Regions from separate parts of the Paenibacillus sp. NRS-1760 genome, predicted to be linked through region 2. Evidence: a T-box and tRNA genes for the amino acid it is inferred to sense, from the RefSeq annotation. Region 2 holds a T-box; the other holds one or more tRNA genes.
What was found. The T-box of region 2 lies ahead of leuS (leucine--tRNA ligase). A T-box ahead of a tRNA ligase gene usually reads a tRNA of that ligase, here a tRNA-Leu.
Positions count from the first base shown of each region.

Region 1: it has a tRNA-Leu gene. The T-box ahead of leuS (leucine--tRNA ligase) is inferred to sense a tRNA for this amino acid. The anticodon was not compared.

Region 1 covers NZ_JBITPK010000021.1:13,996-21,729, reverse strand. Annotated here, with positions in the region: gene ACIFSR_RS28255 (ADP-ribosylglycohydrolase family protein) at 1-1,326, shown strand, start outside; gene ACIFSR_RS28250 (hypothetical protein) at 1,463-1,666, shown strand; gene ACIFSR_RS28245 (GNAT family N-acetyltransferase) at 1,789-2,673, shown strand; gene ACIFSR_RS28240 (transglutaminase-like domain-containing protein) at 2,713-3,321, opposite strand; gene ACIFSR_RS28235 (DUF2199 domain-containing protein) at 3,583-4,077, shown strand; tRNA gene ACIFSR_RS28230 (tRNA-Leu) at 4,277-4,360, opposite strand; gene ACIFSR_RS28225 (xanthine phosphoribosyltransferase) at 4,443-5,033, shown strand; gene ACIFSR_RS28220 (divergent polysaccharide deacetylase family protein) at 5,243-6,148, shown strand; gene ACIFSR_RS28215 (N-acetylmuramoyl-L-alanine amidase family protein) at 6,113-6,814, opposite strand; gene ACIFSR_RS28210 (YqzE family protein) at 6,951-7,145, shown strand; gene ACIFSR_RS28205 (hypothetical protein) at 7,136-7,734, opposite strand, start outside.
Region 2 covers NZ_JBITPK010000011.1:246,384-254,117, forward strand. Annotated here, with positions in the region: gene leuS (leucine--tRNA ligase) at 1-2,217, opposite strand, end outside; T-box leader at 2,300-2,553, opposite strand; gene ACIFSR_RS14990 (CynX/NimT family MFS transporter) at 2,654-3,844, opposite strand; gene ACIFSR_RS14995 (GNAT family N-acetyltransferase) at 4,012-5,205, opposite strand; gene ACIFSR_RS15000 (hypothetical protein) at 5,350-5,652, opposite strand; gene ACIFSR_RS15005 (YwbE family protein) at 5,706-5,900, opposite strand; gene ACIFSR_RS15010 (DEAD/DEAH box helicase) at 6,028-7,734, shown strand, end outside.

The DNA.
Region 1 (7,734 bases), on a different contig from region 2:
AGGCAGCAGGCAATGGACGAGGGGAAACAGATCAGCGCAGAATTGGCTGCTACGTATGAGAAGCTGGCTTCCATGGAGTGGAATGACCCGCAACGTGAACAAATGGCTGCGGCTTATATCGACGAAATGGGGAAGCTGCCTTTAAGAGCTGACTTCCCTTTTGTTGAGCCCTCTAACCTGCCGGAAATAGTAGCGGAAAGACCAGTTGCCGAATTTCCGGTGCAACAACCTGCTCTTTATGAAGATTTGGCAGATAAAATGTATGGTGCCTGGCTCGGTCGATCCGCAGGCTGCTTATTGGGGCAGCCGATCGAAGGGTGGAGAAAGGAACGAATTACAGGCTTGTTAAAGGAAACAAACAATTTACCAGTTCATTATTATATTTCATCCGAAATTGATCCGGAAATTGCGGAAAAGTACGGCGTCATCAACGAGGGCGGGTCGTATGGAAACGAGCTCGTAAGCTGGATTAATAATGTGAAGCATATGGTCGAGGACGATGATATGAATTATACGATCATCAGCCTTGCTGTATTAGAAAAATTCGGCTATGACTTCTCTCCTGACGATGTAGCAGAAACATGGCTTAACCTGTTGCCATTGCTGCGCACCTGTACTGCAGAACGCATTGCTTACCGAAATCTCGTTAATCGCTTAGATCCACCACTCTCAGCTACATATCGCAATGTCTATAGAGAGTGGATTGGCGCTCAGATTCGTGTTGATTTGTATGGCTACATTAATCCTGGGAATCCAGCGAAAGCAGCTGAAATGGCTTGGAGAGATGCTTCGATCTCGCATGTGAAAAATGGCATCTACGGCGCCATGTGGACTGCAGCTATGCTGGCAATGGCTGCTGTGACGGACAACAGGCAGGATGTGATCAGAGCCGGTCTCGGTCAAATTCCTGCAAATTGCAGGCTTGCAGACGATATTCGGACGGTGTTACGCTGGTATGAGGAGCAGATGACCTTTGATTCAGTAGTAGAGCGTATCCACCATAAATATGATGAAAGCAATGCACATCATTGGTGCCATACGATCTCAAATGCGATGATTGTAGCCGCGTCTCTGCTGTATGGTGAAGGTGACCTGGAAGCAACAATAGGTTTAGCAATCATTTCGGGCTTTGACACGGATTGCAATGCGGCTACCTCAGGTTCTATCGTAGGTATGCAAAAAGGTGCGAGCCAACTACCCGAGAAATGGGTAAAGCCGTTAAACGATAAAATTCGTTCAGGCGTAGATGGCTTCGGCATCGTGCCTCTTTCTCATTTGGCAGAGCGAACGGTGAAGTTGATTGCAAATAATCCTTATTTGAAGTAATGGAGTTGCTATAATTTGAAAGCGATACAAAAACAATAAACCCAATACCGCCAAGGTGTTGGGTTTATTGTATACTGGGAGAAAAGGGTAATCATTTCATCTTATAATAAGAGCTATATTTGGAGGAGATCATTCGATGCGTTATGAAGTTAGATTGAATGCGATAGAACAGAAATGGGATATTGTAGCTGGCCGAAAAGAGATCATAAAAGGAATGACGGATATATTTTTTGCTGAGAAAATTGCTGAAGAATTAAATAAAGCCTACGATCAAGGCAGTGCTGATAGAGAAAATGTAGATAAGAAAATCAATGACAGCATAAAAAATTTATTTTTTTAAGAGTTAATAGAGTTTTGTTGAAGTATTGAAGAGCTAATTGGACATTTAATTAAGAATGAGAAATTCGAAAGAGTTTTTGACTAGTGTATGGATTGAACTAAAACAGAATCGAGGTGTGAGAATTGAACCAAATTATTATACAAAAATATGATCCTCAAAGAGATAAAGCTCAAATCGAACGCATGCTGCTTAACTACAATCATCTATTGAATATATTTTATAATGATGAAAAAAGTAACAAAGATAATATTTTGGTTGCACTCAATAATACTTCAAGCATTGGGTTTCTTTCATTTAATGGTTTCGGCAGAAAACCTCAGGCCATATTATATGTTAACAAAGAGCATGATGCAGCGGATATCGGCTCAATGCTAATACAAGAATATGAAAAAATGCTTATTCCAAATGAAAAAGTAGAGCATACCCTATTTACATGTTCTCATCATGACACTGATTTAATCAGTCTTTTGGACAATAACGGATACAGATTATATTTATCCTCATACATTATGGAGCGTAAGGGTGAATCATTCCCCTCAGATAACATCATAGTTAGAAATTATGAAGAGAATGATTATTTTGAATGGGATAGAATTTGCGAATTAGCTTTCTTTCATATGCGACAGCGTATAGGATTGTATCCTTCGTTTTTTTATAAGCCTGTGGAATGGGAACGCGAGCAGTTTGCACAAAATAAAAATAATATGTTTGTAATGATAGTTGATAATACTATAGTAGCCATAGGAAAAATTGAAGGAAATAAAATATGTACCGTTGCAATTTCCATAGAACATCAATCACGCGGTTATGGAAGAGTTTTTGTGAAATACCTGGTTAATGAAATCATCAGCAGGGGTGAAGAAAAGGTAATCCTTGACGTTGCAAAAGGTAATTTTGCGAAAACGTTATATGAAAGCCTTGGGTTTGAAGAAACGGCGTTTTACCACCACTATATTAAATATTTTAGACCGGATACAAGACTAAGTGCTCCACCCGACGGTTATTAAACAATACTTATGGATGCTGAAAAGTGCCTGGAAATGAAGCTAAAGCTCGGAAGGCAATCCATTCAAATACATATGAATAGCGTTTGTACTTTGTTTAAGTACTTGAATCGTTTTAGAGTTAGGCTGTTTATATATTTCTAAATAGTCTATCTCGTTATATTGTTGCCGTATAGGAAAAGCTAATTTTTCTTCAGTTAAAGAAAACTCCGCAGCAATGCCGGCTTTATTTCCACGAGCATCAAAGCGAACCCATCTTCCAATGCTGTTGATAAAAGCGGCATTAAGAGCATGAATGCAGTATCCTGTGTCGGGTGTATCCCCGATTGTAAGTCGCTGATAACAAAATCCTGTTGGAATCCCTTTGCTTCTTAACAGTGCAGATAATAAATTTGATTTGGCGTAACAAATACCTTCTTTATAAAATAGGACATCTGAAGCGCTGCATGTTATCCGATTGCTTTGAATGTCCCAAGAGTGCGCTATTTGATCTCGAACAAATTCGTAAGCATTTTTTATAAAATCGACTTCGTTAGAAGATCTAGAAAATAATCCATCTGATAAATCGTTGATTGCCGGATGACTGAAATCGATGACTTCTGTTTCCTCCAAATAATCTAATATGTTATCCGATTCACACGATATGTTCATAGCATAATGCCTCCAGTTATTAGTTTATTCTTAGGAATTATTATGCATATAAATGAATTAATATACAACAATTAATTTCGTTCAACCGTTGTTGACCTAGTAGTTTTTATGACTGAATAATGAAATGCAATATGGTACAATAGAACGGATTATTATTGAGAAAATGCAATTATATGCGGTAAAATATAGAAGTAAAGTGCTTTAAGAATTAACATAATTTAGTGGTTATTAAATATTAGAAAACAGGCAGGAGTAGAAACGATGAAATGCCCTCATTGCAACAACGAATTAAGAGAAGTCCCTTTATGTTACGGAATTGAAGCACCAGACTATTTTTACAAGGTGCCAGAAGAGCAAAGAACAGAGTTAATTAGAGATTTTTGCGTAATTGATGAACAGTTTTTTTATATTAGAGGACACATTGAAATACCAATTATTAATAGTAATGAAAAATTTATATGGAGTGTTTGGGTTTCACTTAGTGGCGAAAATTTTTTGAAATCCAATGAATTATTGAATGTACAAGGAAGAGAAAATGAGCAGCCATATTTTGGTTGGTTGTCGACGGAACTTTCAATATATCCAATATCAACACTGTCGTTGAAAACAATGGTACATACACAAGAAGTTGGCGCCGTTCCATTAATAGAACTGGAACAGACGGATCATCCCCTTGCAGTTGAACAAAGAGAAGGAATTACAATGGAGAGAGTAATAGAGATTGCTCATTTAACCAATCACCACATGAACGATTGAATAGCCAATGAAAACTGACTTTTATGAACATTTATTTTCAATAAAAATGAGTGAATCGCAAAATTACGCAACAAAAAAACCACTTCGTTATCATGAATTAAGTGTCATGATAACAAAGTGGTTTAAATTTACAAAATGTTGTCTCATATTGACCACTAGATTAAACATCGTCTAAAATAGTCTATAAACCCAATAAGGATGCGGTCGAGAGGACTCGAACCTCCACGGCTGTTACACCACTAGAACCTGAATCTAGCGCGTCTGCCAATTCCGCCACGACCGCAAAACATGTTTTAACAAAAAATATCGTATCATGAACAAGCTGGAATAGTCAACAATATTTTATAAAAATGGGGGAAAATGCTGTGGAGCAATTAGAGCAAAAAATTATGCAAGAAGGAATCGTCCTTAATGACAATGTATTGAAGGTGGATTCATTCTTAAACCATCAAGTAGATCCGCAGCTTATGCTTGCCATAGGTAAAACATTCACTTCCCTATTCGAAGCACAAGGAATTACGAAGGTGCTCACACTGGAGTCTTCAGGCATCGCACCTGCGGTTATGGCCGCTCTGCAAATGAACGTGCCATTAATATTTGCGCGTAAACGCAAGTCACTGACACTTAAAGATGATCTCTATACCGAGAAAATCTATTCCTTTACGAAGCAAGAGGAAAGTGAAGTTACTGTTTCACGCAAATTTTTGGCAGCTGAAGATCGTGTCCTCATTATAGATGACTTCCTAGCGAACGGTGATGCAGCACTTGGATTGGCTCGGATCGTTGAGCAAGCGGGTGCATCGGTAGCCGGAATTGGCATCGTAATCGAGAAGGCGTTCCAGCCAGGTCGTGAAAAGCTGATCGAGCATGGTTATCTTGTACATTCATTGGCAAGAGTGGCATCATTAACAGGCGGAAAAGTATCATTCGCTCCTCATCCAGTCACTCACGCTTAAACAACAAGTTGTATGTAACTAAATTGCTCACAGAAATTTAAGTTCGAACAAATTATAAATAGGATTCAATGACAAGGGAGGCCTAAATCAGGTCTCTTTTTTTTATATATTTATAAGTTAGGTTTATGCTTCTGATATTATGCTGCATTCGCATATTTTCCAGCATTTTCACAAACAATAACAGCAAACGGTGAAAGGTGCGTGCAGCAATGAGCAGACAGCATAATGTAATTGAGGAAAGAGAAATACAGAAATTTCGTAAAATGAGATGGTCATCGGTTGCTAAGACAGCTGCGACAGTCTTGCTGCTGAGTGCATTTTCAGCTGCTACGAGCCCGCTCAGCTATAATCATGTTTCTGCTCAAAGTTCAGCTAAAGGGATAAGTGCGGCTGCGCAGGTGGATGAACGGAAGCCAGTGGCAATCGTAATTGACGATTTTGGCAATAACATGAGCGGAACAGAGGAAATGATGAAGCTTCCAGTCAAAATTACAGCGGCGATTATGCCTTTTATGCCAACGACTAAGAAGGATGCAGAGGAAGCGTATAGGCTTGGCCACGATGTCATTGTTCATATGCCGATGGAACCGAACAAAGGACTAAAAAGCTGGTTGGGCCCTGGAGCGCTTACGACTGATTTAAGCGATGCAGAGGTGCGTAAACGGGTAGAGGATGCCATTGACGATGTGCCTCATGCCATTGGCATGAATAATCATATGGGCTCAAAGGTGACAGCAGATGAACGAATGATGCGAATTGTGCTAAGCGTGTGCAAGGAGCGGGGGCTCTTTTTTCTAGATAGCCGGACCACCTTCAAAACGGTTGTTCCCAAATTAGCCAAAGAGCTGGGCGTGCCGACAGTCTCCAATGATGTTTTTCTTGATGACGTTTATACCGTTCAGCATATATCTAAGCAAATCGGCGTGCTTCGCAAGCATTTGGAGTCACATGACAGCTGCATCACGATCGGACATGTTGGAGCTCCTGGGAAATATACCTCCTCGGTTCTTCATCAGTCCATACCTGCGATGCAGCCTACTGTGAGATTCGTGAAGCTGACTGCGCTTATTGGCGGAGAATCAATGAACGATCCACTTGTATTGCCTAATCCCTAAGGCAATGGCTTCAGCAACTTCTTGCTGACGCTGCGGATCTGTCAGCATCGTACGATCATGCTCGCTGCTAATAAAGCCCATTTCTACAATTACAGCAGGGTCCTGTACCCTTCTAAGTAAATAAAACGGTTTTCCTTCCCTTGGGAGGAAAGCCGTATTTTGTTGTCGATTAAGTGCATCTTGTATGCAAAATGCAAGCAATGAGCTTTCACCGCTGCTCTGATGCAGTACTAAAGGGCCTTTCTGCATACTTTTCTTAGACCAATTGACATGCAAGCTAATGAGCAGTTCACTTTCAATTTCATCGGTTAATTGCCGGCGCTGCGATAAATCTTTACGATGTCTTGAGCGTGAATTATGCCAACGATTATCGTCACTGAGTGCATAGTCGCCGGTTCGATTGAGTACAGCCGGTATGTTTTGGCTTCGCAAAATAAAATACAGCTTACGCGCAACAGCTAAGTTAATGTCCTTTTCTAAAATATCAGCTGATGAGGCTCCCCCGTCAATCCCACCATGCCCAGCATCAATGATGACGACAGTTGACGGAAGCGCCCAATCTTGATTGTAGCCTACCGGCAAAAGTGGCCATGCAAAAGCGCTGGATGAGCTGCTGGAAGCAGCCAGCCATATTACAACAAAGGTTAGTGCCATTTTACGAAACATGCTGATTGTTCCTCCAGATTTCTTTGACATACGGTTAGCGTGGCTGTTTGGAGGGAAACTCATGCATGTTTAGATTGGATGGTTAAGGGGCAAACTTAAATTATTAATTCATACGGTATTGAAAGGACTGATTAGCATGGCAAAAGGCGATGAATACGTAAAATTTATGACCGAAAAATTTATAAATTATATAGAGACACCAAGGGAAGAACGGAAACAAACCAACGTATTAGCCAAATCTCGGAGAGAGCCTTGGCTGACGCGTTGGTTCGGATGGGGACCAGTGAGTGTAATGTTATGGTGGCGTGGACGGGCTGAGCGTCATCGGTAAAAGTGACCAAGCTCGATTAAAAGCTGAAGGGGAATATAGCGGCGATCAGAACCATCCTCGCTTGCTTCAAGAGCAACATAGATTTGACCGTTATCCCATTTGTTATACCCGACGACAGACCAGACATATAACATCTGGCCATCAAACAGCTCAGCGGTAAAGCGGAGCTGTTCTTTGTTGTTTATTTTGGCAAAGAGAGGTGTGTAGGAATTAGAGCTTACTGTGATGGGTTTATTCGTTAGCCAGGGAAGCTTATCGAATGGATTAAATGACGGCAGCGAAACATGTTTAATAAGGACTGCTTTCTGAGTGTTAAGTAATGGAGCCGCTTTATCAAGCTTAGTTGCAGCAGCATTTGTCCAATCCTCCTTCTTGGCAGGGAGCGATTCACCGCTGACAGCATCTGCATAATACGTTTCTTTCTCTGTCGTTATTTTCCATGCGGCAAGGAGAGGATGAACATATATTCGATCAATTTGGGTTGCAGGCTTTAGAAGCTCAAGTTGCTTAATCGCTCTGGTAAGGGTACTTTCATCGAATAATGGATGACTGTTTGTTCCATATTCGCCTAGCTGATATCCACCTGACT
Region 2 (7,734 bases):
GAAAGCTGCATACGTAAGCGAATCCGTGCGTCCCAGCTTCTCCCATAGCTCTTCCGCGATATGCGGCGCAATTGGAGAAATCAATTGAACGAATTGCTCCATTGCTGCTTGCGGAAGCACATCTGTTTTGTAGGCTTCGTTTACAAAAATCATGAGCTGGCTGATTACGGTGTTGAAGCGAAGTCCCTCATAATCATCCGTAATTTTTTTGATTGAACGATGCCATGTGCGCTTGAATGCATCACTCGTTTCGCCATTGCCGATTTTGGCATTCAAGCTGCCATCCTCGTTCACGAACAAACGCCATACACGGTTAAGGAAACGATATGTTCCTTCCACACCATTGGTATTCCAAGGTTTCGTTGCTTCAAGCGGACCCATAAACATTTCGTACATACGAAGCGTATCTGCGCCAAACTCGTTTACGATATCATCTGGATTGATAACATTTCCACGCGATTTGGACATTTTTTCGTTGTTGTTTCCAAGGATCATGCCTTGGTTGACAAGCTTATGGAACGGCTCCTTTGTATCTACAACGCCGATATCATAAAGCACCTTGTGCCAGAAACGAGCGTAAAGCAGATGCAGAACAGCGTGCTCAGCGCCACCGATGTAAAGGTCAACCGGCAGCCATTGCTTTTGCTTCTCTGGCGAACAAAGCTGTTTGTCGTTTTTAGGATCGATGAAGCGCAGGTAGTACCAGCAGCTGCCTGCCCATTGCGGCATCGTGTTCGTTTCACGGCGAGCCTTCATGCCCGTTTCAGGATCGATCGTGTTCACCCATTCCGTAACGCTGGCAAGCGGTGATTCCCCTGTTCCTGAAGGAGTAATAGCATCAACATCAGGCAGCAGAAGCGGAAGCTGATCCTCAGGAACAGTCTTCATCGTACCATCCTCCAAGTGAAGGATCGGAATCGGCTCACCCCAGTAGCGCTGGCGGCTGAACAACCAATCGCGCAGGCGGTAAGTGATTTTCCCTTTTCCTTTGCCCGATGCATCCAGATGCTCTATCATCTTCGCAATCGCTTCTTCATTCGTCAAACCGTTCAAGAAATCGGAATTGACATGAATGCCGTCGCCTGCATAAGCTTCCTTCGTAACATCTCCGCCTTGCACAACCTCAACGATCGGCAAATCAAATTGCTTTGCAAATTCCCAGTCGCGAGCGTCATGACCTGGAACAGCCATAATAGCACCCGTTCCATAACCAGCAAGAACATAATCTGCAATCCAGATTTGTGTTTTCACGCCATTAACGGGATTAATGGCATAAGCTCCTGTGAACACGCCTGACTTGTCTTTCGCCAAATCAGTACGCTCCAAATCACTCTTGCGCGATGCTGCCAGTTGATAAGCTTCAACTGCTTCTTTTTGCTCTGCCGTTACGATTTTTGCAACAAGCTCATGTTCAGGAGCGAGTACGCAATAAGTCGCGCCAAACAATGTATCTGGACGAGTCGTAAATACGACCAATGCGGAATCATGACCGTCAATCTCAAAGGTAACCTCAGCTCCTTTGGATTTTCCAATCCAGTTGCGCTGCATATCCTTAATGCTCTCTGTCCAGTCCAGTTCTTCCAAATCATCCAACAGACGATCCGCGTATTCCGTAATTTTCAAAATCCACTGACGCATAGGCTTGCGAACAACGGGATGATTGCCCCGCTCGCTTAGGCCGTTAATAACCTCTTCATTGGCAAGCACCGTTCCAAGAGCCTCACACCAGTTAACTGATACTTCAGCAACATAAGCGAGTCCTCTGTTGTACAATTGGATAAAAATCCATTGCGTCCATTTATAATATTCAGGATCGGTTGTACTAATCTCGCGATCCCAATCGTATGAGAAGCCAAGTGATTTTATTTGTCTGCGGAAATTATCGATGTTTACAAACGTAATATCGCGCGGATGCTTTCCTGTATCAAGCGCATGCTGCTCAGCAGGCAATCCGAACGCGTCCCAGCCCATTGGATGAAGGACATTATAACCTTTCATTCTTTTGTAGCGAGACACGATATCCGTCGCTGTATAACCTTCTGGATGTCCAACATGCAAGCCAGCTCCAGATGGATATGGAAACATATCTAATGCGTAAAACTTTGGTTTTTCAGCATCCTCTGTCGTTTGAAACGTTTTGTTTTTATCCCAAAATTGCTGCCATTTCGGCTCCACAACAAGCGGGTTATAGCCGTGAAATTGCTGTTCTTGACTCATGTGCTCATATCCTCTCTCAAATAAATGCTGCATGCATAATTGTACAAAAAAACATAAAACCTCTCGCCCCTAGCGAATTATCGCTAGGGACGAGAGGTTGTTCTCCCGTGGTACCACCCTAGTTAGCGAAAGACATGCTTTGCCGATCGCTCACTTGTCGCCCTTATCGCGGGCCAAACGGTGATTTTCGCGTAAACGATGTTTCGTAAACATCGCTTTCGTTAATCGCACAGCTCCAAGGCGAGCTTCATTTCGCTGCAGGTCCGGCTTCCACCATAAATCACCGGCTCTCTAGGCCTGACAAACGAAATTACTGTTCCTCTTCAACGCTCCATATGCATAAAATCGTTAGTTTCGATTATAAAGATCACACGGTTCGGTGTCAAGAGAACGAACTTGAACTTCAAGCGTATACTAATCAATTTGCACAACACATTTATTTTTCTTGTGCTCCTGATATGGTTTTATTCGCTCCAGCTCCGAAGCCTATATATCCAAAAATAACGGCAACGGCTACTAGCATCACTAATGAGACAGTCCAATTATTCGTCAAATCATGAATGAGTCCAAACAACAGCGGTCCGGCAGCGGCAAGCAGATAACCAAGAGACTGCGCCATCCCCGACAACTGAGCCGACTGCCTTGTGCTGCTTGTCCGCAGTACAAAAAACATAACCGCGAGACTAAAGCCGGAACCGCCGGCAATTCCGAGTAAGATCATACAAATCGGAATAAGATCCACATTCCCGCTAAGGAGCCCTAAATATCCTAGGAGCAGCAAGATCGTTGTAAGAATAACAAGCAGCCTTTGGCTTGCCTGCTTTCCCGCAATGACAGGGATAATAAAAGTCGCGGGCAAGCTGACAAATTGCAGCAGTGACAGCATCCATCCCGCATCAACGTGACTCATGCCGCGGTCAGACAAAATTTCAGGCAGCCATGATATGTTGACATAGAAACAAAATGATTGAAGACCCATAAATAATGCTACTTTCCAAGCTAAGCCAGAGCGCAGCAGACCACCGTTCTTCTCGCCATCCGTTGCTGCTTTGTTGTTGTCCTTCTTCGCAAACGAACGAAGTTGCGGTACCCAAGCAATCGTAGCAATTAGAGCGAGCAGTGCCCAGCAGGCCAGCATCCCTTGCCAGCCAAAGGAAATCTTCTCTGTAATGGGAATGCTGAATCCTGAAGCTAGAGCAGCGCCTAAATTCATCACGACCGAATATAAACCAGTCATTAGACCGACGGTGGCCGGAAAATCTCTTTTTATCATGCTCGGAAGCAGTACGTTTGCAACTGCAATCGCCATGCCCAGCAAGATCGTTCCAACAAATAAAGCGGCTATCGCCGGAAGGGATCGAATTACAATCGCGCCAGTTAGCACGACCATTGCAATAAATAATGTGTTTTCCATACTAATGCGCTGTGCAATTCGTGGCGCAAGCGGAGAAATAAGTGCAAATGCTAGCAGCGGCAAGGTCGTCAGCAGCTCAGTGAGCGCACTGGAGATGCCAAACGAACGCTGAATTTCAGATACGATTGGTCCAACCGCTGTTAGTGGCGCTCGCAAATTAGCGGCTATTAGCAATATGCCAAGAAGCAGCAGCCATGAGCTTGTTATTGCAATTGGCGCAGAAGATGTAGATGCTGATGATAAATTTGAATGGCTGATTTTCACGAAATAATCCTTCTTTCTCATGCTGATCAATCTAAGTTGTTTAGTTTCCCATATAAGCGCCTTAAACATTCAACAAAGCGCCTTATACGATTATTACAAATAACGAATAGCAGCTTTTATTTTTTTACTCGATACCAATACTCGTATTGCGGGACATACCCGATTTTATCGTACAGCCGATTAGCTGCTGCGTTATCTTTTACGACGAGCAGATAACCTTCAGTCGCTCCACGTCCCTTGCCCCATTGTAGAAGATGCAGCACTAGCTGCTCGCCAAAACCTTTATTTCGATAGTTAGGATCGGTCACAATATCATAAATACCAATCCAACCATCCTCAATCACCGCATAGCCGCATGCTACCGGTATTCCATTGTCGTGCAGGATTGCGCAGCATTTATCCAGCGGTGACTGTTCTATCATTTTGCGTGTAGTTGACCGCTGTTCATCCGTTAAACGACTAAAAACCGCAACCGCATCCAGCCAGTTCTCCGAAACTTCCTGTTCGAGCCAAATTTCAGCAGCCTTCGGGGATAGAGCGTCAGAAAGATGTATCGTCTTTACAATCGTCCGGTCGATAAGCTCATAACCGCGAGTCGCCAGTTCCTCATCAAGCGAGGTTGGCTGGACGAAGGGTGTTATTTTAAAAACAGAGCGTATTCCCTTGTGTTCATACAGTTCCTCGCAGGAGCTGATTTTTGCATCAAGCTGAAGCGTGCTGCCGTACACAGGATTAATCGAATTGGAACGTTTCGTATAACCTTCTGCAAAACGAAGCAGCCAGCCGTCGTAGACAACCGTTTGCAAAGCTGGCCAGCCATTCAAGCTCATTTCCTCTATGCGAAAATGCAACAGTCGTTTAATCTGCTCCATATGATGCTGATCATGCCATATAAAATCTTTTATATACTGACTCACTTCAAAGGCATGGCCGTCCGCATCTACATATTTAGCTTTGTATTGCTCATCTGCTAACTGTGCTATCGTGTCAATAATCCGCTCACGTATGCTTGCAGCTTCATGAACGAGCTCAGCGACCGAAGTTGACCTGCTGTATATTTTTGCTTGTTCGTTAAACTCATTATAATCCAGATGTTTAACCGTAAGCGGCAGGCCAGCTCGCACCTTTAAGATTGCTTCTTCATAAAAATAAATATCCCAACGTAAAATATGGGCTGTGACGTCTCGAACCGACCACTTTCCTGCGGCAATGCTCTGATTCCAAATACGTTCGTCGTAACGCGCCAAATCGGTTACAAACGTTATCCATTCTTTGAAGGTGTCCAGCAGCTGCATTTTCTCGACAACCATATGCAAATTCCACTCCCCTTAAACTGGCATAATCATCCAAGCTTCCATTTATCATAAAGGATGATTCATTAAGGAGAAAGATTTTTTTTCCATTTTTGAAATAAAAAAAGCCGCCTCATGAGCAGCTAATTGCGATTCTGATCCTCATAACATATCAAATCGTTCAAGCTGTTCCAGCTGATTTTCTCGCTTCAATATTTCACTCTGCATCGGTCCAAGCAAATCAAAATGCGGATACTCTGACCGCGCATGAATATAGCGAGGGTTAAGTCCGTTATCGAGGCACCAGCGCGATAGCTTCTCCATATCGGAGCAGCCTACCTTCGTTACTGTCTTCATGTCTGGAAACCTCGAATCCAGCCAGTAGTGCGTCAGAAATGCAATTTCTCCGCGGGCAACGGCTTCCTTCCATCGCTGCAACTCTTTTCTTTTTATGCCAAAGGCCACAGCACATCGCTCCTTTAACGTTGAACATTCCTTCCTGACTAGATATGGACTCTTTAAGTCAGGATGTTCTTGACTCTCCCTACTTGCCCATCAGCCAGTCTCACTTTAATGCCATGAGGGTGCTTAGGCGAATTCGTCAAAATATCTTTCACTACACCTCGTGTCAGCTTTCCAGTCCGTTGATCCTGCTTCAAAACAATGTCTACCGATAGGCCCGCTTTGATCGCGGAGCGCTCTGTTCCATTCATATTTACCATTCCTCTGCTGCTCTAATGTCGGCTTTTAGCATAGCATAAGCAAAGTAAAGATGCACATTATAAGGACAGCTGTTATACTTAACATCAAAAGATGTAAACGAAATGAGGAAATGTATTAATGTCTAACGCATTTAACGCTTTGGGTATAATTCCCAAGCTAAGCGAATTGCTTCACCATGATGGAATTATCGAGCCGACTCCGGTTCAAAAGCAAGCGATTCCACTTCTGCTCAACGGGCAGGATGTTATTGCACAAGCTCAGACGGGCACAGGCAAAACGATTGCGTTTGCTTTGCCTATTTTGCAACGTATTAATATAGAGAAAGAACAAGTCCAAGCTCTCATATTAACTCCAACGAGGGAACTTGCGATTCAAATTACGAGCGAGCTCAAAAAACTTGTTCCCGCTGTTGGCGTAAGCGTGCTTGCTGCCTATGGCGGCCAAGACGTTGATGCTCAGATTCGCAAGCTGCAGCGCTCGCCCCATATCGTGGTTGCAACACCTGGTCGTCTTATCGATCATATGAAACGTGAAACCGTCAGCCTAGGCAAACTGCAAATGCTTGTTCTCGATGAAGCGGATCAAATGCTTCACATGGGCTTCCTGCCAGATGTAGAAAGCATTATTTCACAAACGCCGAAAGCTCGTCAAACGATGTTGTTCTCAGCTACAATGCCTGATGCTATTCGCAAGCTGGCTGCTGATTATATGAAGACACCTGTCGATATTCGGGTACGCAGTACTAACGTCACACTCGACAGCATTACACAAATCGTCTATGAAACAACGGATAGAAGCAAGCAGCAAACTCTCGTGCATTTGCTTGAGCGTCATCAGCCGTATTTGGCCGTTATTTTTTGCCGGACTAAAGTTCGCGCGAAAAAATTAAACAAGGAACTCCAAGAGATCGGCATCGAATCGGATGAGCTGCACGGCGATCTTACGCAAGCGAAGCGTGAGCAAGTAATGAAGCGCTTCAGAGATGCAAGACTGCAGGTGCTCGTAGCCACTGACGTTGCTGCTCGCGGACTCGATGTTGAAGGGGTTACCCATGTTTACAACTACGACGTTCCACAAGACGGCGAGCTGTATATTCACCGTATTGGCAGAACAGGTCGCGCTGGGCAAGATGGCGCAGCCATTACACTCGCAACTCCTTATGACAAAAACCATTTGATTCTTATTGAACAAAGCATAAATGCTAAGCTTGCACGCCGTGCGATTGACAGCGAAGGCAACGAAACATCTGTACGCGCACAATCCGGCGATCGTCCAGAGAGAACACGCAGTGCAGCTGGCAAAAGCAGTACACGCGGCGGAAGCAGCAAGCCATCCGAGGGTGGACGCCGCGGCGGTCGTGACCGTTCTGCTCAAGGTGATCGCAATGCGAAGCCAGGCGGACGCAGAGGCCAACGCGAGACCGTTCGTCCTAATGCTGGCAAACGTACAGGCAGAACAGCTGAGATTCGCGGTCAAGCTTCCGAAGCAGCTGGCGAGAGCACAGGCTGGTCAGCCAACCGTGGGGACCGATTCGAATCCGCAAGCCCTGCTCGCGGTAATGACCGTTCCCAAAGCCGCAGCAGTTCCACTCGCGGCGGTGATCGTTCCGAAAGTCGCGGAAGTTCAGCTCGCGGTGGCGAACGCTCCGAGAGTCGTGGCGGCTCAGCTCGCGGTGGTGCAAGCCGCACCGGCGGCTTCGGCAGTCCTCGCGGCGCAGAGCATGTAGCAGGCCGTGCCTCGTCCAAGGTGGATAGCCCTTGGGAAGCAGCGCGCAGTGATTTCAAAGCGAAAACACTAAATGAGCACGAAAACGGCCGTGGAACA